DNA from 3 places in the Fructilactobacillus ixorae genome. Region 1 is predicted to be linked to each of the others. Evidence: predicted binding sites of a transcription regulator. Region 1 holds the regulator's gene; each other region holds the start of a gene.
What was found. The regulator Rex, encoded in region 1, represses fermentation and respiration genes when NADH is low (regulators of the CRP and FNR family bind a similar motif). The targets are predictions, from matches to a motif close to TTGTGAANTANTTCACAA.
Positions count from the first base shown of each region.

Region 2: a site for Rex is predicted at 2,533-2,550, ahead of M8332_RS04125 (zinc-dependent alcohol dehydrogenase family protein). Genes of this name have one in related genera too.
Region 3: a site for Rex is predicted at 2,475-2,492, ahead of adhP (alcohol dehydrogenase AdhP). Genes of this name have one in related genera too.

Region 1 is NZ_CP097478.1:366,833-376,956, forward strand. Features, by position in the region: gene rsmI (16S rRNA (cytidine(1402)-2'-O)-methyltransferase) at 1-307, shown strand, start outside; gene M8332_RS01765 (acyl-[acyl-carrier-protein] thioesterase) at 319-1,086, shown strand; gene tsaB (tRNA (adenosine(37)-N6)-threonylcarbamoyltransferase complex dimerization subunit type 1 TsaB) at 1,083-1,808, shown strand; gene M8332_RS01775 (GNAT family N-acetyltransferase) at 1,792-2,391, shown strand; gene tsaD (tRNA (adenosine(37)-N6)-threonylcarbamoyltransferase complex transferase subunit TsaD) at 2,418-3,452, shown strand; gene M8332_RS01785 (ABC-F family ATP-binding cassette domain-containing protein) at 3,545-5,488, opposite strand; gene M8332_RS01790 (redox-sensing transcriptional repressor Rex) at 5,696-6,340, shown strand; gene groES (co-chaperone GroES) at 6,473-6,757, shown strand; gene groL (chaperonin GroEL) at 6,802-8,424, shown strand; gene M8332_RS01805 (APC family permease) at 8,562-10,124, shown strand, end outside.
Region 2 is NZ_CP097478.1:836,385-846,508, reverse strand. Features, by position in the region: gene M8332_RS04130 (alpha-keto acid decarboxylase family protein) at 1-1,205, shown strand, start outside; gene M8332_RS04125 (zinc-dependent alcohol dehydrogenase family protein) at 1,290-2,330, opposite strand; gene M8332_RS04120 (MFS transporter) at 3,098-4,312, shown strand; gene M8332_RS04115 (NAD(P)H-hydrate dehydratase) at 4,374-5,216, opposite strand; gene pepV (dipeptidase PepV) at 5,304-6,704, shown strand; gene M8332_RS04105 (MetQ/NlpA family ABC transporter substrate-binding protein) at 7,070-7,912, shown strand; gene M8332_RS04100 (ArgE/DapE family deacylase) at 7,928-9,085, shown strand; gene M8332_RS04095 (deoxynucleoside kinase) at 9,129-9,764, opposite strand; gene M8332_RS04090 (hypothetical protein) at 9,882-10,094, shown strand; gene M8332_RS04085 (CPBP family intramembrane glutamic endopeptidase) at 10,084-10,124, shown strand, end outside.
Region 3 is NZ_CP097478.1:193,407-203,530, reverse strand. Features, by position in the region: gene adhE (bifunctional acetaldehyde-CoA/alcohol dehydrogenase) at 1-1,199, opposite strand, end outside; gene adhP (alcohol dehydrogenase AdhP) at 1,281-2,309, opposite strand; gene M8332_RS00905 (MucBP domain-containing protein) at 2,706-5,555, shown strand; tRNA gene M8332_RS00900 (tRNA-Pro) at 5,652-5,725, opposite strand; gene M8332_RS00895 (DNA-3-methyladenine glycosylase) at 5,837-6,472, opposite strand; gene M8332_RS00890 (universal stress protein) at 6,510-6,956, opposite strand; gene M8332_RS00885 (BCCT family transporter) at 7,042-8,631, opposite strand; gene M8332_RS00880 (sugar O-acetyltransferase) at 8,787-9,359, opposite strand; gene M8332_RS00875 (ribonuclease H family protein) at 9,349-10,053, opposite strand.

The sequences.
Region 1 (10,124 bases):
TCGGTCAGCAGCCTTAGGGCGGGAACTCACTAAGAAGCATGAAGAATACGTCCGCGGAACCCTGAGTGAATTAGTGAAGTGGGCCACGGAGGAACCCGTGCGGGGGGAATTCGTGATCTTAGTGGCCGGGAATCCGGAGCCGACTTCAGCTTCCCCAGTGGTTGCCCCAACACTCTCAATCGAAGCCCAGGTGCAACAACTGGTGCAGACGGGAATGAAACCCAACCAAGCGATTAAACAGGTGGCGAAAACCAATCATTTGGTCCGCCAGGATGTCTATAATCGCTTTCATCAGCTTGATAAATAGGAGAAAAGGTCATGTCAGCTTCCATTTTTTCAGAGAACTACAAGATTGCGAACTTTCAAACGGGAATTCACGGGAAAGTGACGTTGCAATTTTTAATTGATAGCTTTATTCAGGTTTCAGAGGATGAATCTGTCGGCCTGTCCGTTGGAATTGATGACGTTCAGGAGACGGGGGTGACGTGGATTGTCGTGCAACAAGATCTACACATTAACCGCTTACCGAAGGCGAACGAACGGGTCCGCATTGAAACCCAGGCGACGGCCCACACGAATTACTTTGCGAAACGGGTGTACCGCATTTATGACCACGCGGACCATTTACTGGTGGATGTTAATAGCCTGTGGGTGATGATGGATTTGAAGACCCGAAAAATGGTTAAAATTAACGAAGCCATGACGAAACCGTTTGGTAGTGAACACGTGAAACGGTTACCGCGTCTGACCAAAATTCCTGGACTGATTGGTCCGGCAGAGTGGGAAATGACGTATCCGGTGTTATTTAGTGACATTGATTTTAACGGTCACGTTAGTAACACGCACTACGTGGGCTGGATGACGAACACGTTACCCTTTGAATTTTTGCGGGACTACCTGCCAACTGAATTTAGCATTAAGTATGTCGATGAGGTCCGGTACGGCGATCAGGTTACGAGTCAAGCCCAATTGTTAACGGCGGACCGAACTCCGGTTACCATCCACCAGATTACCGTGGGCGACCAGATTCGTGCTACCGCGCAGATTAAATGGACAAAGATTACACCAAAGAAGGCGGAGGAATGAAGACTTTAGCAATTGACACTTCGAATCAACCGTTAACCGTCGCGGTCGTTGACGGTGATCGGGTGCTTGCGACCACGACCATTACAACTCAACGAAAACACGCGGCCTATGCAATGGAAATTGTGGAGCGCTTGGTTAAACTAGCTAAGTTAACTCCGGCGAATTTAGAGCGGGTTGTGATTGCCAATGGACCAGGATCCTATACGGGGTTACGGGTAGCCGTGACGATTGGGAAGGTGCTTGCGACCACCCTCGGCATTGAATTGGTGACCGTGTCTAGCCTACAAACCTTGGTGCTCAACGTCACGGCGGAACAGCACCTGGTCGTACCCCTGTTTGATGCCCGGAACGAGATTTTGTTCACGGCCGTCTACCGGACGAGTCCGACGGGGCCAAAACTGGTTGTGCCAGAGCAACACGTAGCGTTAGCTGATTGGCTACAACAACTCCAGCAGTTTACTGAACCGCTGACCCTAGTGGGTTCAGACGTTCCAAAGTTTTTGACCCAGTTTCAGGAGCAACTGAACGTCCCAGTACGAACGGTAGCGGGCATTAACAATTTGCCTCAGGCAAGTCAATTGGCCATGTTCGGGGAACGACAAACGCCCGTTTCAGCCGTCGACCAGGTGGTTCCGAACTACCTACGGATGACCCAGGCAGAGGCAGAATGGCAGCGCAAGCACCCAGGAGAGGGATCGACAGGCTATGTTGAACAAGTTTAAAGAGTGGTATCGTAAAAACATTAATGACAAACAAGCGAATCGGATTGACGAGGCCCTTGATTTTAAAAATCGGATTGTGGAAATTTGTGGGATGAAGTATTTTCTCGGGAAGGGGTCAATGACCGACTTGCCGGACCTAATTAAGGTTGACCGGGAAGCTTACGGGAAGCAGGTGAAGTGGAGTCCCAAACGGTTTCAGGCGGGGTTGAAGAACCGTGATAATCGGTTTTATCTGATTTTGCGGCATGACGATGAGTTAGTTGGCTTCATCTGCATTATGATTTCGCGCCAGCAAACCTGCTGTCACATTGAAAACCTGGCCATTTTACCGCAGTTTCAAAAGCGGGGATTAGGCTACTTTTTGACGACGACCATCATTGAACGAGCGCGAGAAATGGGCCTGCACTGTGTGATTTTTACGTGCCGAAAAAGTAACGAAAAATCCCAGAGCTTGGTTCAGGACCTGGGGTTTGTCAAGGTGGATGAGAAACCGGATTACTTTGACGATGGCGAAGCCGCCGTTGACTACCGGTTGCATTTAGATAAACGAAACTACTTAGCGGCCAACAATTTTGGACGTTAAATTAGAACGACAGAAGCGGTGAAAACATGGAAGCACAACCGAGTTTAATCCTCGCCTTTGAAACTAGTTGTGACGAAACTAGTGTGGCAGTTATTAAGGATGGTAACGAGATTTTAAGTAACGTGGTGGCAACCCAGATTAAGAGTCACCAACGGTTTGGTGGGGTCGTTCCCGAAGTGGCCAGTCGGCATCACATTGAACAAATTACGATTTGTTTGCAACAAGCCCTGGATGAAGCTCACGTCACGTACACGGACCTAACCGGAGTAGCAATTACATCCGGACCCGGGCTGGTTGGTTCATTATTAGTCGGCATTACGGCAGCAAAGGCTGTTGCCTGGGCGCACCAACTCCCCCTCATTCCGGTGAATCACCTTGCGGGTCACATTTACGCGACTAACTTTGTGCAGCCGGTGCACTTCCCCGCGCTAGCGCTGGTTGTGTCTGGCGGGCATACGGAATTGGTTTGGATGCCGGCTGAGGGTGAGTTTAAAATCATTGGGGAAACCCGTGATGATGCCGCTGGAGAGACTTATGATAAAATTGGGCGCGTGTTGGGGATTAATTACCCCGCCGGGCCGACCGTGGACCAGTGGGCGCACGCTGGTCACGAAACCTTCCAGTTTCCCCGTGCCATGATCAAAGAAGATAACCTTGACTTTAGTTTTAGTGGGTTAAAAAGTGCGTTTATTAATACGGTTCACCACGCGGACCAGGTTGGCACCTCGTTGAATAAACAGGATTTGGCCGCTAGTTTTCAAGCCGCGGTAATCGACGTGTTGGTCACAAAGACCACTGAAGCGTTGGCACAGTATCCGGCCCAGGAATTTATCTTAGCCGGTGGGGTAGCTGCAAACCAGGGGTTGCGGGCGGCACTCCAGGCAGCGGTTACTGCCAAGGGAGTTCCCTTTGTGATGGCTCCGCGCAAGCTGTGTGGCGATAACGCCGCGATGATTGGAGCGGCCGGCGCCATGTTGCAACGCCATGGTGCTCACGCGGATATGAGTTTGAATGCTGAGCCCGGGCTGGAATTTGAGTGGGAAGCAGCTGCTCCGCACTAATCGAAAGCCAATTTAGCCGCTGATAACAAGTTTTTTTAATTAGTAGTAACTAAAAATCCCGTCCCAACATGACCGTGCTGGGACGGGATTTTTTATGGTTCATCTAAGGCTTCTAGGTCTAAGCTTGCCGCTTCCCACTGGGATTCAACCGTTTGTTGGGTAGCTTGCAGTTCGTTTAACTGGGTTTGCAGTTCACTGCTCTTTGTAGCATCCTGATAATTTTCTGGTTTGGTCATGGCCGTTTGGACGCTTTGGATTTGCGTTTCGAGGTGACCCAGTTGGGTTTCTAGATCCTGAATGGTGCGGGCTAACTTTCGTTGCTGTCGTTGGATGTCCTTTTGACGTTGAAATTGCTGCTTTTGGTCGGAAACAGGGACAGTGGAAACGGGTTGCTGTGGCTGTTCATGCGCCGCAATTTCTGCTTCCTCCGCTTTTTTAGCCCGGTAATAATCGTAGTTACCCATATAGGTAGCTGAGCCCGTGGCGCTCAGTTCAACGATGTGGGTAGCCAACTTGTTGATGAAATACCGATCGTGAGAAACAAACAGAATTGTTCCCTGAAAGTCCAGGAGGGCTTTTTCTAAGACGTTAATGCTATCGACGTCGAGATGGTTAGTTGGTTCATCTAGGACTAAAAAGTTATCCTGTTCCATAGATAATTTGGTTAATAATAGGCGGGCCCGTTCGCCCCCTGAAAGATTGGCAACTCGTTTTTCCACTGCTGCACCACTGAAGAGAAAGCTCCCGAGGATGGAGCGGATGTCACCTTCGGGAGTGGTCGGGTAATCATCCCAGAGTTCGTGGAGCACGTCCTTTTCGGGATGCAGGCGAGCCTGTTGCTGGTCGTAATAGCCGATCTGGACTCCGGTTCCAAAGCGAATCGTACCCTGAAGTGGGGGCAGCTCCCCCACAATTGTTTTTAGTAAGGTTGATTTTCCCACCCCGTTGGGACCAAAGATGGCAACACGTTGTTGCCGTTTTAAGTGCAGGTTAATTGGGTAACTCAGCTCTTGGTGGTAGCCAATCCCGAGGTTTTCGACGTCTAAGACGACCTCCCCACTTTTGCGAGCGGGTTGAAAGTGAAAGCGAGCGGTGGCCCGTTGCCGACTGGGTTTTTCCACCCGGTCGAGCTTGGCGAGTTGTTTTTGCCGTGACTGGGCCCGTTTGGTAGTGGAGGCCCGCACCAGGTTTTTCTGGATAAACTCCTCATCTTTTTTAATTTGGTGTTGCTGTTTTTCGTATTTCTTAGCAGCCAGAGCCAACTGGTGTTCCTTTTCGGTTACAAAGAAACTGTAATTTCCGGCGTAGTCGGTTAACCGGCCGTGGTCTAATTCATAAATGCCCGTTACCGTCTGATCGAGAAAATAACGATCGTGAGAAATAATTAGAAACGCCCCGGCGTAGGACTTTAAAAAGTTTTCTAACCAGGCCGTCGTCTCCATATCAATGTGATTGGTCGGTTCATCCAGTAAGAGCAGGTCGGGCTTTTCGAGTAGCAGTTTAGCTAATGCTACGCGGGTCTGCTGGCCACCCGATAGTTCACTGATGGGGCGAGCTTGGTCGGCGGGGCTAAAGCCAAACGCACTCATAATGGTCCGAATCTCAGCGTGGTAGCCGTAGCCGTTGTTTCGCGTAAAGTCGGCTTGCAACTGGTCGTAAGTTTTGGAAACGGCGGCTAGTTGGGCCGGATCCTGGTTCACGGCCGGCTGACTCATCTGGTCTTCGAGTTGATGGAGCTTGGCTTCCATTTCCTGTAAGCCTTGAAACGGCAGCTCTAACTCGGCTTGAATCGTTCGGTCGGAATGAAGCCCTGTATTTTGGGGTAGGTAGCCAATCGATAAGTTTTGCTTAGTGGTTACGGTCCCAGAGCTAATCGTTTGGGGCTCAACCAACATTTTTAACAGGGTTGATTTTCCTGCGCCGTTTTGGCCGACTAACCCGAGATGACTGTGGTCATTAAGGGTTAAATTAAGATCCTCAAAGATTGCCACGCCATTAAATCGTTTGGTCAGGTGTTGTGCCTGTAAGATAATCATGGTGATTCCTCCTGTCGTCATCTTATCATATTTTTAGTCGTGATTAGGCCGGCTAGTTTGCACCGGTAGGGTAGACTGGAATGGGGAAAACCCGGATTTGTGGTTCGCGGAAGTTGGCTAGTACTAACCAAAAAATTCACAAACTTTTAGTTTGTGGTAGAATGGTAAAAGTGAAGGTACGACTAATTTTAAGGAGGAAACTAGCTAATGGCAGAAGTGAAAATTCCCCGTGCAACTGCAAAGCGCCTGCCGCTCTATTATCGCTATTTAAACATTTTACATGACGGGGGCAAAACACGGGTCTCATCGACTGAACTAGCTGATGCCATTCACGTGGATTCAGCGACCATTCGTCGGGATTTTTCCTACTTTGGGGCCCTTGGGAAACGAGGTTACGGGTATGACGTTGACAACCTATTAGAGTTTTTCAAGAACATCCTCCACCAAGACCGGCTGACCAACGTAGCTCTAGTGGGAGTCGGGAATCTTGGTCACGCCCTGTTGAACTTTAATTTCCATCAGGATAGCAACATTCGGATTTCCGCGGCGTTCGATGTGAATCCAAAGAACGTAAATACGATTCAGGGGGGTGTACCCATTTACCCGATGGATCAAATGATTAACCAGCTCCGGGATCAACAAATCAGTGTGGCGATTCTAACCGTTCCGGCGAAGGTGGCCCAAGACGTTGCTGATCAAGTTTCGGAAGCCGGGGTAAAGGGGATTTTAAACTTTACGTCTCGGCGCTTGGATGTTCCTGATGACATTCGGGTGCACAACGTGGATTTGACCAACGAATTGCAAACCCTCATTTACTTTATTGATCACTATGATGACACAACCGAGGAATAGGAGTTACTGATGCAGTAACTCTTTTTTTGAAACTAAATTCTTGCATTTTTATAGCAGGGGGATTATATTAATAATGTAATTAGCACTTGATGAGTTTGAGTGCTAAAAAGTTACTTTATTGGAGGGATTAAGATGTTACAACCAATTGGAGATCGGGTTATTATCGAAGTAGAAGATCAACCAGAAGAAACAGTGGGGGGGATTGTCCTCGCAGACAACGCGAAGGAAAAACCAACCCAAGGCAAGGTCATTGCTGTTGGAGCCGGACGGGTGCTTGACAGTGGCGAACGGGTCGCTCCAGTAGTTCAGGAAGGCGACAACGTGATGTTTGATAAATACGCCGGCACCAAGGTTAACTATGCAGGTCAAGAGTACTTGGTCATGCACGAAAATGACCTCTTAGCAATCGTAAAATAAGCGTAACAACGGAACACAAATAAAATCAACATGAGGTGATTAAAATGGCTAAAGAGCTTAAATTTTCAGATGACGCACGGAGCGCAATGCTCAAAGGTGTTGATAAATTAGCTGATACAGTTAAAACGACAATGGGGCCCAAGGGTCGTAACGTGGTTTTAGAAGAAACGGCTGGCGATCCAACCATTACTAACGATGGGGTAACGATTGCCAAGGCAATTAGTTTACCAGACCACTTTGAAAACATGGGAGCTAAGTTAGTTTCTGAAGTAGCTTCTAAGACGAACGATGTTGCTGGGGACGGAACCACTACTGCAACTGTTTTGACCCAAGCAATTGTCAAAGAAGGCATGAAGAACGTCACGGCCGGTGCTAACCCGGTTGGTGTACGGCGGGGAATTGAAAAAGCAACTCACGCCGCTGTGGACAGTTTACGGAAGATGAGTCACAAGGTTGAAAACAAAGACGACATTGCTCAAATTGCCTCCATTTCTTCCGCTAGTAAAGAAGTTGGAAGTTTGATTGCGGAAGCCATGGAAAAGGTTGGTAACGATGGGGTAATTACCATCGAAGACTCCAAGGGAGTGGAAACCAGCTTGGACGTGGTTGAAGGAATGGAATTTGATCGTGGTTACATGTCCCAATACATGGTTACTGATCAAGAAAAGATGGAAGCCGATCTCGATAATCCATACATCTTAATTACTGACAAAAAGATTAGCAACATGCAAGACATCATGCCCCTCTTACAATCAGTCGTTGAACAAGGTCGAGCACTGTTAATCATCGCCGATGACATTGGTGGTGAAGTATTGCCAACCTTGGTCTTGAACAAGATGCGAGGAACGTTTAACGTGGTTGCCGTGAAAGCCCCTGGCTTTGGTGACCGGCGGAAAGCCCAATTACAAGACATCGCCACGTTGACGGGCGCAACTGTCATTAGTGATGACTTAGGCTTTGACTTGAAAGATACGACCGTTGATCAACTTGGTCAAGCTAATAAAGTAAACGTTACGAAGGATAAGACAACCATCGTAGAAGGCAAGGGTGACAAAGAAGCCATTGCTAAGCGAGTTGCTGAAATTAAGGGTCAAATTTCAACGACTAACTCTGAATTTGATAAGGATAAGTTACAAGAACGGTTAGCTAAGTTAGCTGGTGGAGTAGCCGTTATCAAAGTTGGAGCTGCAACCGAAACGGAATTAAAAGAACGCAAGTACCGGATTGAAGACGCTTTGAATGCTACCCGGGCTGCTGTTGAAGAAGGGTTCGTTCCTGGTGGAGGCACTTCCTTCATCAACATTCTAGCTGATGTCGCTGCCGTTGATGCCGATGGCGACGAACAAACGGGAGTTGACATTGTGCGTCGGGCTCTGGAAGCTCCAGTTAAGCAAATTGCTGAAAACGCCGGAGTGGATGGCGCTGTAATCGTTGACCACTTGAAACAAGAAAAACCAGGAGTTGGTTACAACGCTGCTGATGGCAAGTATGAAGACATGATTGCCGCCGGAGTTGTGGACCCAACCAAGGTTAGCCGGTCAGCCTTACAAAACGCTGCTTCAGTTTCTTCATTGTTACTTACGACGGAAGCCGTAGTTGCTGAAGAACAAAAAGAAGACAGTAACGACAACCCAGGAATGCCGCAAGGAATGCCTGGAATGATGTAATTTAAATTACCAAATTAAAAGGGAAGTTTACGTAAGTAAACTTCCCTTTTGCTGTTGTCGCGAGCTGGGAGTCGGAGTATAGTAGCAGGTGTATTAAAATGCTAGGAAGCAAATTCAAGATATAGGAGTAAAGTTTCATGTGGCGATATTTAAAGCGTTTAATTATTGGCCGACCACTGAAAAGTACTGATGAAGCCGGGCAATCCCTGACGAAATTTAAGGGCTTGGCGCTCTTGTCGTCAGATGCCTTATCCTCAGTGGCCTACGGGACGGAACAAATTACGGTAGTCTTGATTACGTTATCGACCGCCGCCCTCATGTATCAAATGTGGGTTGCGTTGCTAGTGTTAGTGTTACTAGCAGCTATTACCCTGTCGTATCGTCAAATCATCTATGCTTATCCCTCTGGTGGGGGGGCGTACGTGGTTGCACGCACTAACTGGGGGGAAGGCGCTGGTCTAGTTGCCGGAGGCTCTCTGCTGGTTGACTACATGTTAACCGTGGCGGTTTCGACCACCTCTGGAACGGAAGCCATTACCTCTGCCATCCCGAGTCTCTATCACTATCAGGTGCCGATTGCGGTGCTAATCGTTCTATTTATCATGGTTTTGAACCTACGGGGAATGCGTGATTCAGCCGCGTTTCTGGTCATCCCGGTGTACTTCTTTATCCTAATGATTATTTTGATGATCATCATCGGTGGCTATAACATTCTGACCGGCAAAATTGCGTACCACGCGGCTGCTCCGCTGAATGCTTCGGTGAAGGGCATGACATTGCTGCTCTTCTTTAAAGCCCTTTCAGCCGGATCAGCATCCTTGACTGGAGTGGAAGCCATCAGTAACGCCGTTCCTAATTTTAAGCAGCCTAGTCGGAAAAATGCGGCGAATACGTTGGCATTGATGGCCATTATTTTGGCGATTTTCTTTGGTTCCATCACCTGCTTAAGTTACTACATGGGCATTATTCCCAACGTTAAGGATACCGTGTTGTCCCAAATCGGGAGCGGTGTCTTTGGCCACGGGTTCTTCTATTATATGTTGCAACTTGCGACGGCTCTAATTCTAGCGGTTGCTGCTAACACGGGATTCTCGGCCTTTCCAATCCTGGCCTACAACATGGCGAAGGATAAGTATTTACCGCACGCCTACCTGGATAAAGGGGATCGGCTCGGTTATTCTAACGGGATTATTTCATTGGCGATTGGAGCCATCACGTTGATTTTGATTTTCAACGGGAAGACCAATCTGTTGATTCCACTATATGCCGTCGGGGTGTTTGTTCCATTCACCCTGTCACAGTCAGGGATGATTGTGCACTGGTTCCATCATAAAGAAGGTTTCTGGCCGGGTAAGATGTTCATTAACCTAATTGGAGCTGGGATGTCCTTGATGCTGGTAGTCATCCTGTTTGCCCTCCGCTTTAGGGACGTTTGGCCGTACCTGATCATCATGCCGTTGATTTTGTACATGTTTTATCGGATTCACAACCACTATCAACAAGTGGCCCGTCAGTTGCGGATTGATAACAAGGATGCTGCGGCCCAGATTCGCAAGTACGATGGCTCAACGGTGATTGTGTTGGTAGGAAACGTGACGCAAGTTACCCGTCAGGCGATTAGCTATGCCACTTCGATTGCGAACCAGGTGGTTGCCGTCCACGTCTCCTTTAATTCTGATCCGGAGAGTGAAAAGAAAATT
Region 2 (10,124 bases), 470 kb from region 1:
CCAAGCAACCGGCCTATTTAGGGTTGCCGAGTGATCTAACCGAACTCCCGGTCCATCCGACGTTTAAGCAACTGATTCCAACGTTGTTTACGGCGCCGAATGCAACTCCAGTGCCTACGGTTCCGTTCCAATTAATGCAACAGGCTGTCTATCAAGCAGAGCACCCGCTGGTGGTGATTGGGCAAGCACTTGCTCAGTTTCACTTAGGCGCAGCGGTGCAGGCGTGGCTGGCAGCGCAGGGATTTCCGTTTGTCGATTTGATTGAAAGTAAGGGGGTCGTCACGGAATCCATGTCCCAGTTTAAGGGCACCTATCACGGGAAAATCGCGAACGCTGCCCTACAAGCCCAAGTTGAACAGGCTGACGTGGTCTTCTTGCTTGGAAGCTCTCTTTCTGATGTTAATACGGCTGGCTTTACCCACCAATTTGATCCCGAACACACGATTACTATGACTCCCGGCGTAATTTCAATTTATGGTGAAACGTTGGTTGAGCAGTCGCCGGAGCACTTTCCAACGTGGATTCAGCAACTGTGTCAGTGTCAACGCGCGACGCCCATGCCGTCATCGGCGCCAACTGTTCCAGTTCGACCAGCTGAACCGGTGCCACAGCCACAGCAACCGGTCACCCAGGCCTTTTACCAAGCGGCCTTGGCGCATTTTGTGCAACCAAACGACGTGGTGATTACCGAACAAGGCACGTCCCAATTTACGGTTGAAGATTTACGGTTACCAACTGATGCCGAGGTCATCACGCAACCGTTGTGGGCGTCAATTGGGTATGCTTTCCCAGCAGCGTTGGGAAGTCTACTGGCTAACCCCAACCGGCGGCATCTGCTGAGCATTGGAGACGGCTCCTTTTTATTAACGCTGCAGGAATTGGGCTTTGCAATTCAGCACCAGCTGACCCCCATTATTCTGTTGCTTGATAACCAGGGTTATACAATTGAACGGGTCATTCATGGTGAACAGGCTCGGTATCATGATGTTCCACAACTTAACTACCAACATTTACTAATGGCCTTTGGGGCTACTCCTGAAACATACCGGTTTGCTAAGATAACCACAGAAACAGAGTTAATCACGCAGTTTCGAAACCTGCAACACGCTACCCCCAAATTAACGCTGTTACAAATCCGGTTGCAAAAGTTGGATGCGCCAAAAACCCTGCGCAAGTTTATAAACCTACTATACGATGATGAATAATTAACCAGAACTAAAAATCGCTCCACTGATTAAAGCAATCGAGTGGGGCGATTTTTAGCAATTAGAGGCTGGAATCAGGATTGTTTAGGCATCAATCAGTAACAGGGATTTGATGGCTTGACGGTGATCCATGGCTTCGTAGGCAGCTTGGATTTCATCCAGACTAAATTGCTGTGTAAAGACTTTGCCAGGATTAATTTTTCCGTCTAAGACGGCTTGTAGCAATTCTGCTTGGTCATACGTAGTAACGGAAGCAATGCCACCACGTAAACCGGTGTTGTTGTAGAAGAGCTCGTTAGTGTTCATTTCCGCTTTTTGGGGAATCCCCACGCGGCCGATGACGGCGCCGGGGCGAACAATTTTAGTGGCAGTATCCACAGATTGTTCTGTTCCTACACATTCAAGAACAGTATCGACACCGGTTCCATCCGTAAGGTCCAAGACGTGTTGGACGGCTTCGTCACCTCGTTCGGGGACAATCTCAGTTGCGCCAAATTCACGGGCTAGCTTTTGTCGATCTGCATGCCGACTCATGGCGATGATGCGGGTGGCCCCTCGGAGTTTGGCAGAGATGACTCCACACAAACCAACGGCACCGTCCCCCATGACGGCGACGGTAGCACCTGGTTTAACTTCAGCAGTAGCAGCGGCATGGTAACCGGTGGCCATAACGTCTGAGAGGGTGACGAACGAATTCAGCATGTCATCAGAGTAGTCAGCTGGTTGCCCAGGGATTTTAACAAGCGCCCAACTAGCGTTTGAAAACCGGAGATATTGGGCTTGGTAACCGTTGTTAATTCCTGGTTCACGGTTCATGCAGTTACCATCAAAACCAGCTAAACAAGCGGCACAGTGACCACACCCGTGGGTAAAGGGGGTAATGACAAAGTCACCCGGTTGAACGTTTTTGACTGCTGATCCAACGGATTCAACGATGCCGATTCCTTCGTGACCAGTGCCAGAGCCATGTTCCCGCTCGGAAATGCCCCGGTACCACCATAAATCTGAACCACAAACACTGGCTCGGACCATTTTGATGATGGCATCAGTTGGTTTTTCAATGGTTGGCATGGGGGCGTCTTCGATCCGTATTTCCCCGGGTTGAATAAATTTTGCTGCTTTCATATTTTTGCTCCTTTTCAATCAATTAAAATGTTGCTTTATTATTAACCAAATATTAAAGCAACTTACTTTATTATAGTGGTGTGAAATTTAATTTTCTAACATTTGGCTTATCACTATATGTTTTTTGGCTTCATTTTACATTAATAATAGAATTTTATTTTCAGATTATTTATTGTTTAGGATAATTTATTATGTTTTTCCATTATGATATAATTCACACATTAATTATTGATTGATTAAATATAACGTAGGAGATTTTTATGAAATTGTTTTTTAGCTGGTCTGGAGATTATCGTAGAAAATTGTCGACTGAATTCAAAAAGTTTTAATTAAAATTTTCAAAGATAAGAATATCGATATTTTTATTTCATCTGAAGATATAGAATTGGGAAAAGATTGGTATGAAAATATTAATAGTACTTGGTTAAATTTTGAAGCCGGTGTTATTTTCAAACAAGAAAAAATGATCGCGGCATAACCCCGATCCTTTTTAATGATTATAAAAAAGAAGATAGTAAATTAATAAATAACACTTTTATTGGTAATTTTAATTTAAGTTATGTAAGTCTAAATCCATATGTTGTTACTGAAAAATTTGATTTTTTTGGGACTGTCATATCAATAAATAATGGTATTTTTACTACTAAAGTTTTTAGTCCTGATTTACAGCCATTACTTAGTAATGAGTATGTACCGTTTTATAGTTCAGCAATTGATAATGATAATAATAGAGAAAAAAGAAATAAATATAGGGGGTGTCCTTTTATATGAAACCAATTAAACAAGTGGCTCTGAATGATTTAGCGAGCTCGATTGCTACGCAAGCTTTTAGTATCTATACGTTCTGGTACATTGCTAGCCACCTGCACAACCAGGGCTTAATCTCACTCCTCGGGGGCTTGGAATTACTAACCGTCTTACTGGCACCAGTGGGCGGAGTGGTGGCAGATACTTGGTCACGGGTGAAAATTATGCAAATCATTACTGTAATGCGAACGGGGTTGTTGTGTGCTTTCGTGATTTTATTGGTTGTAACTAGGCAATTAAATTACTTGCTAATTGCAACCGGAACGGGGCTTAGTATTTTAGCGGCCTTCTATGGACCGGCAGTTGAAGCAATTATTCCAGACTACGCGACTTCAGAGGATGAATTGGTCCAAAACAATACGATTGTGAACGTTGCCAACCAAATTGCTACCATTGCGGCTTCGGTGGTCGCGGGTTTGTTTACCTTTTTACCGAGTAATTTAATCGCGTATAGCTTGTTGTTATTGTTGTTGGCAATGGCAACGATTAGTATTCTTCGGTTACAAGCTCATTCTCACCGTCAACCGGTAACCAACCCATGGAAAAACTTTCAACTTGCCAAATTGGTGAGCGAGTTTCGGACCATTGGAAAAATTCCAGTTATTAAGGTCTTATTGCCCTATGCAATTATTTTGAATCTCAGTTTTTGGAGCTTCTGGTTTTTAACACCGTTGTATCTGACTACCTACTTACATCGCTTTCGCATTGCTTTTTCGCTCCAAGAACTTTTGATTGGGGTAGCCGCAATTAGTTGCGGAATCGTAGTTGGTAAATACACAGGATGGTTATCCAAGTTAATCATTTACTATCCAGTTTTTTTACTGTTTCAAGGTAGTGGCTTTGTAATCTTTCTTTTGGTAATGCAAGTAAGGTTAACCTTGGTAATGCAAATTGTGAGTTTTTGTGTGGCATGGTTGCTGTATGGCGTCTTTAACTTTTTAACCGGGTTGATGTTTGTCACGGCCGTCCAAAGAAAATTACAACCAGATCAAATGGGGAAGACCCTGGGAACGATTTTCTCAATCTTTGGGATTTTAGCGCCCCTGGCTTCACTGATTACGGGAGTGATTAAGCAGCCAACGACACCGTTAATGTTGCTACTAGTCTGTCCGATGCTACTAGTGCCATTGCTGATGCTATTTGATCCACGGGTAAACCGGGCTTTACGAGCTTAAAATTAAAAGAGCGACCTTTCCATTTTAATGGAAAGGTCGCGCTTCTTTTTTCAAAATAAAATTAGGAAGCTTGGTGTTCGTGCATAAACCGTGGTAATGCCGCTGAAATTTGGTGGGGTAACACTACGTACTGCTGTTGGGCTAGCTGGTCAGCAACCGCGCTGTGGGTATAGACGGCTGCTAACACCGCGGCATCGAGATCGGCAAATTGGGCTGCAAAGCCACTGATGATTCCAGCCAGAGTGTCACCCATTCCACCCGTAGCCTGCGCGGGCGTGCCCGTCGTATTTTGAAAGGCTCCGGTGGGGGTAAACACCTCGGTTTGTGCTGACTTAACGACCGCAATCAAGTGGGGTTGGGTAGCGGCTAGCTGGGTGTAAGCCTGTTGATTGGTTTCCGGATTTTGATCCGCTAGTTTGACGCCGGTGAGCCGTTCCCACTCCATTTGGTGGGGGGTAAGAATGATGTTCGCGCTTGGAAGTTGCAGGTGGTTGCGGGCGATCAGGGTTAGCGCCGAGCCGTCCAGTAACAGGGTCTGATGGGGAGTTACCAGGTCAAAGACGGTGTGAATGAGCTCTAAGGATTGCTGATCGGTTCCGAGCCCGGAGCCCAGGCTAATCACGGTCATTGTGGGCAGGAGGTGCTGGAGTAAAGTTTGGTCCTGGTAGTCGGCAAACATGGCCTCCGGAATCCAGGCGTGGAGACTACTTTGGTTGCTGGGGGCAGTGAAGGTTGTCGTCAACCCAGCTCCTGCAGAAACGGTGCCTAAGGTACTCATGATGATAGCCCCACCGTAGTTTTGATTACCTCCGATGAGGGCGACTTTGCCATAGGTGCCCTTAAAACTGTTAACTGGGCGTTTTCGAATTACTTTTGGTAGAATGGATGCTGTAATTAGTTTCAATTTATTCACCTCGGGGCTATTATAGCATTTAGAGGGTTGATTCATGGTAAACTTAAAGTACGTTAATTCGCGAAAGGATGAACAGACATGACAGATTGGAAAGCAACGGCAGCCAAGTATCAAGATCAGTATCTGGCTGATTTAAAGCAACTGGTTGCAATTGACAGTGCCCGCGATGTAGCAAATCAGACGGATGAATTTCCCCTGGGCCCAGGACCTGCCAAGGCTTTGGACCAGTTTTTGACGTTTGCGGACCGCGATGGCTTTACCACGAAAAACATTGATAACGTGGTCGGGTACATTGAATACGGAACTGGTGACGACTACTTTGCCATTTTAGGTCATGCTGATACGGTTCCCGCTGGCAATGGCTGGGACACAAACCCCTTTGAACTATTAGTGGAAGAGGGACAAGCCATTGGCCGGGGGACTTCTGATGATAAAGGACCGGCATTAGCAGCCTATTATGGACTACGAATTTTAAAGGACTTAGGCATTCAACCAAAGTTGAAAATCCGGCTAATCATTGGAACCGATGAAGAAACCAATTGGACCGGGATGAACCGGTACTTTGAAACTGAACCGGCACCGAAAGCCGGGTTCTCGCCCGATGCTGAATTCCCACTGATTAATGGAGAAAAAGGGAATGTCACTTTTGAAACCCACTTTGATGGAGCCAGTGCCATTGCCGAACAGCAGTTATTATCCTTTAATGCGGGTCTGAAAGAAAACATGGTGCCCCGTGATGCCGAAGCCTTTGTAACGATGGAAGATCCCGATACGGTGATTCAGCAATTTGATACCTTTATCGGAGCGAGTCCAGTTAGCGGTTCGGCTAGTATCGTTGGAAAACAAGTTCACTTTGAAGTGGTTGGTAAAGCGGCCCACGGGATGGAACCGCGTAACGGGATTAACGCCGGAACCTACTTAGCAATGTTTCTAAAACAACTACCATTAGATCAGGCGGGCGCAAACTTCATTCGTTTCATTACGAATAACCTGCATGATGATTCCCGTGCCGAACAATTAGGGTTACAGTTTCACGATGACGTGATGGGGGATCTTACCATGAACGTGGGCTTGATGACCTACGATGCCGAAACGGGTGGTGTGATTAATACGAACTTCCGTTATCCAAAGGGAATTGAACCGGAGACAATCCAACAACATTTAGAGCAGGCAGCGGGTCCTTATCTAGCAACGGTAACCCAGGGCAGCAATATGAAACCCCACTTTGTTTCCGCTGATGATCCGTTAGTGACGGATCTAATGGCCGTTTACCGCGAACAAACCGGACAGGCAACCGCCAAACCAGAAGTAGTTGGTGGGGGAACGTTTGCCCGACTCATGGAACACGGAGTAGCCTTTGGAGCCTTGTTCCCCGGGGCTACTGATACCATGCACCAGGCCAATGAATTTCAACCGGTGCGCGATTTGATGTTGGCAATGTCCATTTACGCCCAAGCGATTTTTACGGTGACAAAGTAAAATTTGTTAACGCGATTGGGAATTGACAGCTAGTTGGATTCGTTATATAGTGTAGCCAATTAAAATAGATATGACTGAAGGGTTGAGTATGTAAGCAACCATCCCAGCGAGTTTCCGGATGGTGTGAGGAAATGATGGGGGCTTACAGAAGATGGACTTGGAGTCTTTCCTAGTGAGGGAAACCGAACTAGGAACGAGGTTGTGGTCGTTATTACCACTGGGTTTCAGTCGCAAGCATGGGGCTTGAAACTCACAGAGATTAGCGTAGTGATACGTTAACAAAGTAAGGTGGTAACGCGGAGCATCCGTCCTTTTAAAGGACGGATGCTTTTTTATTGCAACGAGTGGTTAAAGGGGGAGAGCGAATGTCAAAACGAGTTAAAACGGGGCTGTGGGCCGCCATCATCATTTTTATCGTGTTCATGGGCTACTTAAGCTTTGGACGCGGGGGTGCCGAACAAAAGAATACGATTACAGTCGGCATTATGGCGGGTTCCAAAGCAGAACAACAGATTTGGGATTCAGTTGCCAAAACAGCCGCGCAAAAATACGGCCTCAAGGTTCAATTTCAACGGTTTACGGATTACAGTCAGCCTAACGCGGCGCTTGCCAATCACAGTATTGATGTGAATGCCTTTCAAAATTATCCCTTTTTGGACCTCTGGAACCAAAAACACCATGATCACATTGTTGCAGTTGGAGAGACCATCATTGAACCAATGCGGATTTACTCTTATAAACACCGCGAACTTGCTGACTTGGCAACTGGAAGTACCATTACGGTTCCCAATGATGCCAATAATGAGTCCCGGGCCCTGTTCGTGCTCCAAAGTGCGGGCTTGTTAAAATTAAAGCCGCACACTAAGCTGGCGGATGTCCGCTCAATTGTGGCTAACCCCCGGAAGCTAAAGATTAAAGAGGTTGATGCTAGTCAAACGGCGCGTTCCTTAAATGATGTGGACGCAGCCGTGGTGAACGGGAACTACGCCCAGACGGCCGCTTTGAATCCAAAGCAAGCAATTTTTACGGAACCGTTTAACCACCAATCGAAACAGTGGATTAACTTTATCGCGGCTAACCGGGAGAACCGCACTGATCCGCGGATTAAGAAGTTAGTTAAAGCCTACCAAACAAAAACGACGACCCGCCAAATTAAAGCCGTCTCGGGGATTAACCAAATTCCTGCTTGGAACTTAAACTTAAAGTAGAAAGGATTGCTAGGCATGGAACCGGAAGCAAAAATCCAAATTTTACGGGATTTGATTCAAATTCCGACCGTTAATGGAAATGAAGGGGCGCTGACGGAGTACCTCGTGCATCTTTTAGACCAGCATGGCATTGCCAGCCAGGTTACACCATTAGCCACCGATGCCAACCGGACGAACCTAATCGTGGAAGTTGGCACGGGAAGTACTGACCAAGTTCTAGGATTTACTGGACACCAAGATACGGTTGCCGTCGGAGACGAAGCGGCTTGGCAATTCCCACCGTTTGCCGCAACGGTGGTTGGTGACAAATTATACGGTCGGGGAGCGGCAGACATGAAAAGCGGCTTGGCTGCGGAAGTAATCGCGCTCATCGAACTCGTAGAAAGTGGGGCCCCGCTTCCAGGACGGCTTCGCTTAATCATCACGGCGGGAGAAGAGTTTGGGGCGCCGGGGGCTTATCAAGTGGCGCCTGAGTTGCTAACTGATTTGGATGCCCTCGTCGTGGGGGAGGCTACTGATGGAGACGTCACCTACGCGCACTCCGGAAGTTTTAACTACCGGATCATTAGTAAGGGCAAGGCCGCGCATAGTTCGGTGCCAACCCAAGGAATTAATGCCATTCAGGGACTTGCCCACTACATGGCCAAAGAAGCGCAACTGTTTACGGACTTACCGGTTGATGACCAGCTCGGAAAGGTCCAACACAGCGTAACGGTGATTCAGGGAGGCGAACAGATCAACACGATTCCAGACGCAGCCACATTACTTGGAAACGTGCGGCCCACCTTGGCCTTTGATAACCAGTCCGTGCGCAACCTAATCCAGCAGGCGATTGACACCATCAATCGCACCACTGACTATCAGTTGGAATTACAGGTAATTCATGATTTCTATCCCGTGGAAACTGTTAAGCAGGCTTGGTTAGTTCAAACGGCCGTTGAAATTGCCCAGGCTGCTTATCCAGACCGAAACGTTCAAGCCGGAATTGATAACGGAGCGACCGATGCGAGTGTGTTTGTGCAACATCAGCCCGATTTACCGGTGATTGTACTGGGCCCCGATAAAGCTGGAACGTCCCATCAAATTAATGAACATACCACCATTAGTAGCTTTTTAACGACCATTGAGATCTACAAGCACCTCGCGGAGCAATTTTTTGCAATTACTAAATAAAAGAACAAGGGCACAACGAGTTATAGTCGTTGTGCCCTTGCGATTATTGCGATAAGGTTTTGATTTTAGCGTCAATTTGGTTCAAGATAACGGCGGTATTGTGTGGATCTTGCAGGTCGTAAGTTTGTAAGTCAATTTTCATTTTGGGACTAACGTCATAGTCTGCGTACCATTGCTGGTATGCTTGCCACATTTTATGGTAGTAATCTTCCAATTCGGGATTGTCATCGAATTGTTCGTAATCCCGGCCCCGTTTTTTAATGCGTTTGAGAATCGTGGGGAAGTCTGCATCGGCGTAGACCAGCAAATCTGGGCGCGTTTTGGGCATGTCGTTTAGTTCTGCCATCATGTTATCGAGGAGGGTGAGGTAGACGGATAGTTCAACGTCAGAAATGTTACCAGCAGCGTTGTTTTCCTTGGTAAACAAGGCGTCCTCATAAATCGAACGGTCCAACACGTTGTTATCGTCAGCTAACGCCCGCTTAATCATGGCAAATCGTTTGTTAAGAAAATAAATTTGGAGCAAAAACCCATATTGCTTTGGGTTCTTGTAGTATAAAGGTAACACGGGATTATCGCCCACTGGTTCGTAAAAGGGATTGGTCCCCAAGTGCTTTGCAATTTTGCCCGTTAACGTGGTCTTTCCCACGCCAATCATTCCAGCCGTAATTATCACCATAAATAACTCCTTCTTCTGTAATAATCTTAGTATAGCACGCTCACGAAATTCGAGAAAATAACGAAGCCGGTTGCTAAATTATGGTATCCTATTAATAATCAAAATTAGTGATGGTGAATGATGAAGCGTTTATGCGAAATAACAGTGGCACTATGTGGTCTGCTCCTTGGAGCTGGTTATTTTGAATCCGGAAAACTCCGCCTTGGACTTTGGTTACTGGGGCTTTTAGTGGGATTACAGGGGCTATTAATGGTGGTCGTAGTGCTCCTGCGGCTGCGTAAGGTGCGGCGCTATTCAGAAAAGGATGATAAACAAGGACATGAAGATTAGGGAAGTTTGGCAATTTTTGCTCCGACTGAT
Region 3 (10,124 bases), 170 kb from region 1:
CGCGACGCCTTCACGAACACGCCGAACTGCGTTGCGAGTTCTTCGTTCGTCGTTTGAATGGCTGCGGTGTGCCCTAACCCACCGTATTCCAACAGTTGGTTGACGATTTCAAAGGCCGCGTGATGATCCTTAGCGTGGTAAACCGAGATCACGGGCGACAGCTTTTCACCAGACATCGGGTACTTTGGCCCAATGCCTGTCATTTCGACGGCCAGCACTTGGGTGTCTTCTGGAACCTTAATACCGGCCATTTCAGCAATTTGCTTTGCAGTTGCCCCAGCAATGGGACCTTTCACACTCAACCGGGTGCTATCAAACATGGCATCGGTGAGTTGTTGGTGCTCAGCTTCCGGCACAAAGTACACGTTGTTGCGTTCGAGTTGTTCTTTCACATCGGTATAAATCTGGTCGTCAATGACCGCACTATTTTCCGTGGCACAAATCATCCCGTTATCAAAGGTCTTTGACAACACAATGTCGTTGACGGCTTCTGGAATCTTAGCCGTGGCTTCGATGTAAACGGGACCGTTTCCAGGTCCAACCCCCAAGGCTGGTTTCCCAGTTGAGTAAGCGGCTTTCACTAAGCCAGGCCCCCCGGTTGCTAAGGTACATGCTACTCCCGGGTTCTTGATCAAGGCGTTGGTGGCTTCCCGACTTGGTTCGGCGATCCATTGGATACAATCCTGGGGCGCTCCAGCAGCCACGGCGGCATCCCGCATGATCCGCGCGGCTTCAATCGAGGATTGTAAGGCCTGCGGGTGCAAACTAAAGATGATGGCATTGCGAGTTTTCATGGAAATGATTGCCTTAAACAGGGTGGTTGAGGTCGGGTTGGTCACTGGTGTAATCCCGGCTAACACCCCAAGGGGTTCGGCTACCTTAATCAAATCTTCTTCTGAATTCTCGTCGATAACCCCGACCGTCTTGTCGTTGCGAATGTCGTGCCAAATTTCTTCGGTGGCGAACAGGTTCTTGATGGCCTTGTCTTCAGCGACCCCCCGTCCGGTTTCTTCGTACGCCATTTTGCCTAACCGTTGGTGGGCATCCACCCCGGCAATTACCATGGCGTGGGTGATTGCATCGACTTTAGCCTGGTCAAAGTGACTCATTTCATCTAAGGCGACGTGCGCCTTTTTAACCATTTCATTAATCTTCGCATCAATTGCTTGGTTTTCTTGTACTTCTTTTTTGTCAGACATGTTTTTCCCTCCGGATGTTCTTCTGGGTTACAGGGGTGCGTGCGTGCTTACAAAGCGCCTGGTTGCCGGTTGATGCTTTTTCTAGGCTGGGGCGCCCGTGAAATCAAAGACGACCCGGCCCACGATCTTACCGGCCTTCATTTCGTCAATGACGTGATTAATGTTTTCCAGCTTATCGGTCTTAACGATTGGTTTAACTTCACCAGCGGCGCCAAACTGGAAGGTTTCACGCAGGTCTTCGCGCGTTCCGACCAAGGACCCAGCGACTTTAATGCCATCTAAAACGGTTTTGTCAATGTTTAAGGCCATGTCACCCTTCGGCAGGGCCACCGCCACTAACGTTCCGTTGGGAGCCAAGGCGTTCACAGCGTTCGTAAAGGCCGGGGCACTAACGGCCGTCACAATGGCAGCATCAACGCCCCCATCCGTGGCCTTGATGATTTGCTCCGTGGCATCATCATCGTGCCGGTTAATCACCACGTCAGCACCGTTTTCTTGCGCCGCTTGGAGTTTAGCAGGATCACCATCGGTAACTACCACCCGCGCGCCAAAGACGTGTTTCGCCAGTTGAACGGCAAGGTTTCCGAGACCCCCGGCTCCAACGATTTCAACCCAATCACCGGGCTTCGTGTTGCCTTCTTTTAGCGCCTTGTAGGTCGTTACTCCCGCACAAGTTAGTGACGTAGCCTGAATTGGATCCAGTTCATCGGGAACTTTAACCGCATACTTAGCATCTACAATACATTCTTCCGCCATGGCCCCGTCTACGCTAAAGCCAGCGTTTTTAGCGTTTCGGCAGAGCGTCTCGTTTCCGGTAATACAGTAGCGACAGGTTCCATCGGCCGAGTAGAACCAGGCAATTGAGACCCGGTCGCCAACCTTTAAGTTGTCAACGGCTTTCCCAACTTGGGTAACCTTACCCACGCCTTCGTGACCGATGATCCGCCCGGGAACTGGACCAAAATCACCAGCGGCCACGTGTAAATCGGTGTGACACAGCCCACAGTATTCAATCTTAACTAGTGCTTCATGCTCATCAATCGGACGGAGATTAACATCCTTAATGTCAACGTACCCATCTGAATTGGACCGAACAACAGCTGCTTTCATCTTTTATTCCCCTTTCCAAACCTTTACTTTACGGTTCTATTATATTGTTCAAAAGTTCACATGTCAACGCTAAAAAGTTATTTTAATTATTAAAAAATAGTAAAGCAGACCGCAAAAAGACTACAATAACGCATTCTGACGGTTCCAAACCCGTGAAACATAATTTTGTGTTAAGTTACACAAAATTACGGTTATATTAAGAAAATGAGCTTTCATTTGCGCCTTTCGTTAATCAACTACTACCCGATTAGTTAGCTTCCAATTAATGTTTAATCAGTTATTTTTATTGCTTATTTAGAATCTGACTATGTTACAATTATACTTATGAGCAATGTGATCTTTTTATTTTTCACCAATTTAAATCAAATACATACAAACAAAGAAAGGATGGATTACGTGAAAAAAGTAAATAAAAATGTAAGTTGTCACTATAAGATGTATAAAGCTGGTAAAAAATGGGTTGTCGCTTCATTAGCAAGCGCCACCATCATGTCCTTTACATATTTAACCGCCCAGGCTAATCTCGATTCCCCCGCCGAAAATGCAACTGCGGTCACCACGGCTGTAACCGGTGAGACACCCCAGCAATTAGCTCCCAGTTCGCAACCAACTCCACCTAATCAACCGGTGGTTACAACTACACCTCAAGTTACTAACCCAGAATCGCAGCCCGCACCATCCTTAACCACCGATACAACTACAGGCAAACCAGCTACTGCTAGTCCCTCAACCAGTGAACTAACTTCGAATCCTACTCCTAGTGACCAAGCTGTAGCTGTTAACCAACCTCATGAACCGGGCCAGGCAAGTGGTAGCCAGGCTAAGTTATCCCTAGTTAACGAATCCCAGCCAGTCACAACCGCTACTCCATCTAATGAGTCCGTTTCTAATGGTGCTCAACCGACTGAAAGCACTGCTCCAGAGACAGTTACACCTACTGCAGCTCCACAAAATTATCAAGCGCCACAATCTCAATTTGATCACGGTGCATTAGTTAAGCTAGCCGTTACTGCTGACCCAACAATGATGACATCCGTTGTCCCAGATCCGACGTTACAAAAGGCAATTACCGATGCTTATAATCAAAGCTTTTATCCCAGCACAACGAAAACAATTGAAGAAATAACGTTAGAAGATATGAAGGCAATTCAAACAATTAATCTTCCCTCCTTTGGTAGTTCGGGAAATCGCGCTTTGCCCCAAACTTTTGCCGGCATTCAATACTGTACTAACTTAAAATATCTTTTTATTAATGGAGCCGGCAGTACAGATATCCCCGCTAAAATTGATTTTTCTGCCATCGGAGAATTAACTGGATTAGAACGCTTAGATTTTTCGGCCGTGCCGTTTACAACTGATCAATTCCCCGACCTAAGCAAGTTGACATCGTTAAAAATATTATCAATCAACCAAAATACCGGTGGTGACATTTGGGCCACCCATCCTGACCGCATTGATAATTCAATTTTTAACGTCTTAAAACAATGTCATAATTTAACTTCCCTAAACATCATCGGCACCAATGTTGATTCCCTGGCAGATTTTGCAGCGGTTAAACTTGCCCATCCGAACCTTACTTCAATTGATTTTAGTAGAAATCGAATTAAAAATCTCAATGTTTTACGGCAAAATATAAATTTAGATAACGTCACTAAAATTAATGTCACTGGGCAAGTCGTTACGTCAGCATATTCTCTAACGCGCGATGACTTTGATTATAATTCTGAAACAAACCAATTAACCTTACCCTTTAGCAAGCTAAAGGATTTGATAATTAACCCGGATGGATCCCTCGCTTATCCAACCAAAGAAATTCAAGTTAATTATAATGGCAAGTGGGTCACAGCAACTTTGAAAAATAATGCCTTCGTAATCAACGGTGTGTCTCAAAGTGATTTTGCTAACTTAACGCTCTTTAAATGGCGACCAGCCTTCTTAAGCGATGATTATAAGACGGATGGAATTTGGAATTTTGGTGGTAACGCCATTGGTCAAGATATCACTGTTGCAACTACGCTTCCGGTCAATGGAGCTGAAGTCACGGTTAAGTATGTTGATGAAAACGGAGTTGACCTCGTCCCAGCGGAACGGTTAACAGGGGATCTCAATACTCCCTATACCACGACGGCTAAAGACCTTCCGGGTTATTCGCTAAAACAAGTGGTCGGTAACCCGACGGGAACCTTTACAGATAATGCTCAAACTGTGACCTACGTCTACCAAAAAGTGGTCGATCACAGTTCCATCGCCGGCCATGACGTTACCATTCATGTGAATGACGCCATCCCTTTGGCAGCTGATTTTGGTGCAACTGCGACTGCTATGGATGGTAGTGCCCTATCGGTTACCCTTGATACTAGCGCGGTTGACGTAACCAAGCCCGGTAGTTATCCGGTTACTATCACCGCGGCAAACGGGCTTAGTAAAACGGTTTATGTTCACGTATTAGCAAATCAACCAGTAGCAGGAGCTGAGGTCACGGTTAAGTACGTCGATGAAAATGGAAATGAAATCGCGCCTGCCGATCGTTTAAGTGGAACTATTAATACGCCCTATACCACGACGGCTAAAGACCTTCCGGGTTATTCGCTAAAACAAGTGGTCGGCAATCCGACGGGAACCTTTACAGATACCGCTCAAGCTGTAACCTACGTCTACCAAAAAGTGGTCGATCACAGTTCCATCGCCGGCCATGACGTTACCATTCATGTGAATGACGCCATCCCTTCGGCAGCTGATTTTGGCGCAACTGCGACTGCTATGGATGGTAGTGCCCTACCGGTTACCCTTGATACTAGCGCGGTTGACGTAACCAAGCCCGGTAGTTATCCGGTTACTATCACCGCGGCAAACGGGCTTAGTAAAACGGTTTATGTTCACGTTTTGGCGCAAACTGTTACTGAAAAGCCTAATCCCAAGCAACCAGAGCAGCCAACTAATGACCCCCTTACCGAAGGTGCCCAAGACAAGCATATTGACATTGATGTTATCCCTAGGCACGAAGATGAACAATCTCAATCCAAAGCTAATAATGGCATCAACCGATCAGCTTCCAATCCTGAAATTTTTGCCGGTAAGGCATCTACGCTTCCAACCGTTTCAACAGCTAAGCAACAAACACAGCATCACTTACCGGCAACTGGGCAAGCCCAAAATCGACGGTTGTTAGTGCTTGCACAGACCTTAGTTGGATTGTCATTGTTACTATTTGTCGGTTTGAAAGTAATCGACAGAAGAAAACGATAATCCCTTAATCGGAGTTACTCGTGCTCCCCTCAAATTCAGAAAAACCAAAAAGGTTGCTAGCCGATGGCTAGCAACCTTTTTTAATTATCCTTCTAATCGGGATAACAGGAATTGAACCTGCGACCTCATACTCCCGAAGCATGCGCTCTACCAAGCTGAGCTATATCCCGGTAATTTTTACTACTAGTTCATCATACCACAAATCTTACCGCAGGACCAAATGACCTTAGCAACAACAAAGCGTAATTCCAACTGGAATTACGCTTGTCATTTTCTAGAGTTTAGTCTGGTAACCACCCGTGCTTCTGCAGGTCAAAATCTCGTTTTGGGAGCTTCGAAACATACGGATTTCCGGCCACGTAAAAACGATACGGCTGATTCGTCCAACTGCCCCGGTCACTAACGCCGATTCGACCACTCGCCATGATTTTCTGTGGCGTTTTGCCGTGCTCTAAATCAATGTCTAGAGCCGTCTCGCCAAACTCACGCTCGTTCAGTTGCTTATCGGTAATTCCGAGGGCTTCCATCAGTTTGCCTGGTCCGTTAGTTAGTTCATAACCATGCTTGGCCCGGTGCTGTTCCATAACCGCCCGTCCCGCGACTGGTTCTAACCCCCGAATCAAGATTCCCTCAGGGACCTCCTCCGCCTGCGTGGCGACATCCAGACAGAGGCGAGAGTGGATCGAATAAATGTAAATGGTCCCTGGAACTCCATAGAGCGCTTCATTTGCCGGCGTTCGTTTCCCTTGATAGGCATGGGCGGCGGAGTCCCGTTGGCCCAAATAGGCTTCTGCTTCCGTGATGTAGCCACTCATCAACCCATGCGGTGAGTGGTACACCAACAGCTTGCCTAACAAGCGTTGCGTAATCTCATCCGTAGTTCCCGTTGCAAAAAACCGCCGTAGCCGCTCTGTCACCGTGTTTACCTACCTTCAAACTCCCATGTAGTCTTCATTACCGGACCACAATCACCGAAATCTTCGCCTTCTTCGCTAACTTAACACTGATGCTGTAAAAATGATGTTCGCCATCCTTATCGGCCCCACACACTAACAAATCCGGTTTAAAGTTCGGAATGATCGTGTCGAGAATCTCATCATCAATGTCGCCACCTTCACTGGCAATCGCGGTCACATCGCTAACGCCAAAGTCCTCAGCCATCGTGACATAGTGATCGATCACCTGGTTTAAGGCGGCCCGCTTCTCGTCTAATTTCTTCGGTGTCAGAGAATCATAAATGTTGATGTCATCACCCTCTAATACCGAACAAATCCCGAGTTCAGCGTGAAACGTCTTGGCCTGGGTCACCGCGTAGCGTAATGCGGCTTCGTTCGCACTAGGATCGTCAGCATCAATTGTCAATAAGATGCGTTTGAACGCCAATGGTTCTACTTCCGTCATTTTCTTCACCTCCCTTCGCTAATATCATAGCATGAAACTGGCCTTTAAGCTCGGCAAATTGCAACTCCAAGTAACATGCCCGTGATCAGTCGACATCATCATGCGTGTTTAACTTGGAAATCATGTGTTGGGCCCGCACACGGCGCATTTTTTCCTTTTTCTTTTCGACCCGCAGGTCTTCCATCCCCTTGGCCTTAAGCACGATTCCCTCATCCGTTTTGACCATGTGATAAATCGAGACCAGGATCATGAGACAGACAAACATCAACGGGAACCCGGCAATAGCACAGAAGGTTTGAATGGTGGTAAAGCCCCCTACAACCACGATTCCGACTGCAAAGAGGACAAAGACGACGACCCACGTCATCCGGTTGACCTGACTGGGATCCTGATTATCCTTCAACTGCAAACTCGTAAACGACGAAACGATGTAGGCCGACGAAGAGATCGTGGTCGCCAGAAAGATAAAGCACGATAAGCAGTAGACGGCAAACACAATCCCTTTAACAGGTAACGTCCCGAGGACCGCGGTAATCACCGCTGCTTGCCCGTGGACATTCAAGATGTGCACCAGGTTCACGGTGCCGGTTTTTTGCAGCCACAGAGAGTAGCCTCCAAGGATGGCGTAGAAACTCAAACAACCAGCGGAGCCGTACATGAGCATCCCAAGTAAGACCTGGCGAATCGTCCGCCCTTTAGAAATGCGGGCGATAAACAGTCCCATCACCGGCATGTACGATAACCACCACCCCCAGTAAAAAATCGTTTCGGAGTTAGCAATGTCTGGAGTTCCATTGGGCACCGTGTTAGTACTCAACCGCACAAAATTACTGGTTAAGAGCCCCAGACTGTTAGTTTCTGAACTTAAAATGTAAATCGTTGGTCCGACCAACAGAACGAACGCTAAGAAGATGATTGCCGTCCAGATGTGCATGTCGCTTAAGCGGTCAATCCCACCGTTTAAGCCGTGCCAGACGGTCCAAGCAAAGATCACAAACAACATGGCAAACAGCCCGAGTTTGAGTGCCATGTTATCCGGTAAGCCGGTAAGCCCACTTAAGACATTTGAGATGATTGGAAGCTCCATCCCGACGGAGGAGCCCACGCCCCCCATAATCCCAAAGACAACTAAAAAATCGACCAGTTGCCGCCCGACATACTGCCACTTAGCATTCCCCTGCAAAAAATTAATTGCCGTACTCAGACGTTGGACCTTGGTGTGCTTCACGAACAAAATATAGCCAATTGCAACGGCCGCCGGGGCAAACATCATCCAAGCCATCGGCCCCCAGTCAAACTGACCGAGCATGTGGGCATAATTATAGGCTTCTGTTGAAAAGGGCTGAATGCCAAAGGCGGGATGGGAGACGTAGCGAATCGGATCCACCATACTCAACATCAAAATACTAGCGTCAATTGCGGTGGCAAACACCATGCTTCCCCACTGCAAACTACTGTACTGGGGTTTAGTGGTGGCCTCTCCTAGTTTAATCGAACCGTACTTACTAAAAATCAACCACAAAAAGAACACGAAATTAATGATGTAAACCATCATATAAGCCCACCCCATCTGCTTGGTAATCCAGGTCAATGCAGTAGCTAACTCACCCTGCAGTGGCTGACCACCGGCAATTAAAATGACTGCCGCCACCACAAAAATAACCATGGTGGGAATAAATACGAACTTATTAATGTTGAAATGGTTAAAAATGGTGTTCCTCCAGAAAGCGGTTCGGCTTTTATTTCACAAAAAATACCGCTAGCGTGATCGAAAAGCGAACCTCATAGCGGTATCCATCATCTGAATGATTTTATTTGATTATAACACTTTTAACGTTCAGTTAAATCATGATTATCAATTGTTTTGAGCACCCGCGCCGGATTACCCGCGAGGACTACGTCATCACCAAACGATTTAGTGACCACCGCGCCGGCCCCCACCACGACGTTTTGGCCGAGCGTGACCCCAGGAAGAATCGTGACGCCGCCCCCTAGCCAGGCGTTATCCCCGATCGTAATCGGCGCCCCGAGCTCCACGTCGTGAATCCGGTCACGGGCGTTTAAAGGATGGATGTTCGTGTACAAGCCGCAGTTCGGCCCGATGTAACAGTTTTGCCCTATCCGAATGGGACACGAATCTAGGAGGGTCAGGTGATAGTTGCCAAAAAAGTTATTTCCAATGTAGATATTGAACCCGTAGTCAAACTGAAGGTCAGTTTCTACAAAAAATTCCGGTCCCGTCGCGGCCAGTAACTCCTTTACCAGCGCATTTCGCTTTTCATTATCTGGAGTATTATTAATGGTTTGTAACTGCTGGCGGACCAGAAGCCGCCGTTTGATTAGTTCCGGGTCAAACTGATTGAAGGCTTCTCCCGCCGTCATCTTAGCTCGTTCAGTCGTCATGTGCCCGCTCCCTTTCCATTTGGTCCATCGTTTGGTTCAAGCGCTCGTCAACGTACACGTTTCCCTGGTTCGTCGCATGGCCCTTGGTCCACGCCAATTGCAGGTGCGGGAACTCAGTGAGTAAAGCGGCAAGCTGTTGCCACAACTCCTTGTTTTTCAGTTCCCCGGCTGCTCGCCTCCAACCACGCCGTTGCCAGCCCGCTAACCAGCCCTTTTGAATCGCATTCAACACGTACCGGGAGTCCGAAACAACGCCCACCTGTTCGCGTTGAAAATCATGCGCTCGCAACCATTGTAACGCTTTTACCAGGGCGGTGATTTCCATCTTGTTGTTAGTCACCCCCCACTCACCAGCGGAGGCGGCGTGTTGCCGGCCCGCATAGTCGATTAGATAGGCCCAGGCGGCTGGATCACTGGCCTGCACGTGCCCGCCGGCGACGTTGCCGTGATTGCGCGAACCGCCGTCCGTAAAGACCACGATGGTCGGCCGAGCGGAACTGGTTGTTGCTGTTGGTGTCGTAGGATGGGGCGCCTCAGCGTCATTTAGATACTGGTGAGCCGCTGCCTGGTCCGCAAACCCCCGATACTGAGCTCCCGAAAATCCCTCTACTTGGGCCTTCGCAGCCGCCCAAGTGGAATAAATCCCTGGTTGGCGCCCTCGTTTTACAGCGTAATATTTTTTTGCTTTAGTCATCACGAGACTCCTTTGTGGTAATTTATAATTAATCAGTCTAAATCCTTTGCAGGACGTGCTTTTTATGTAAA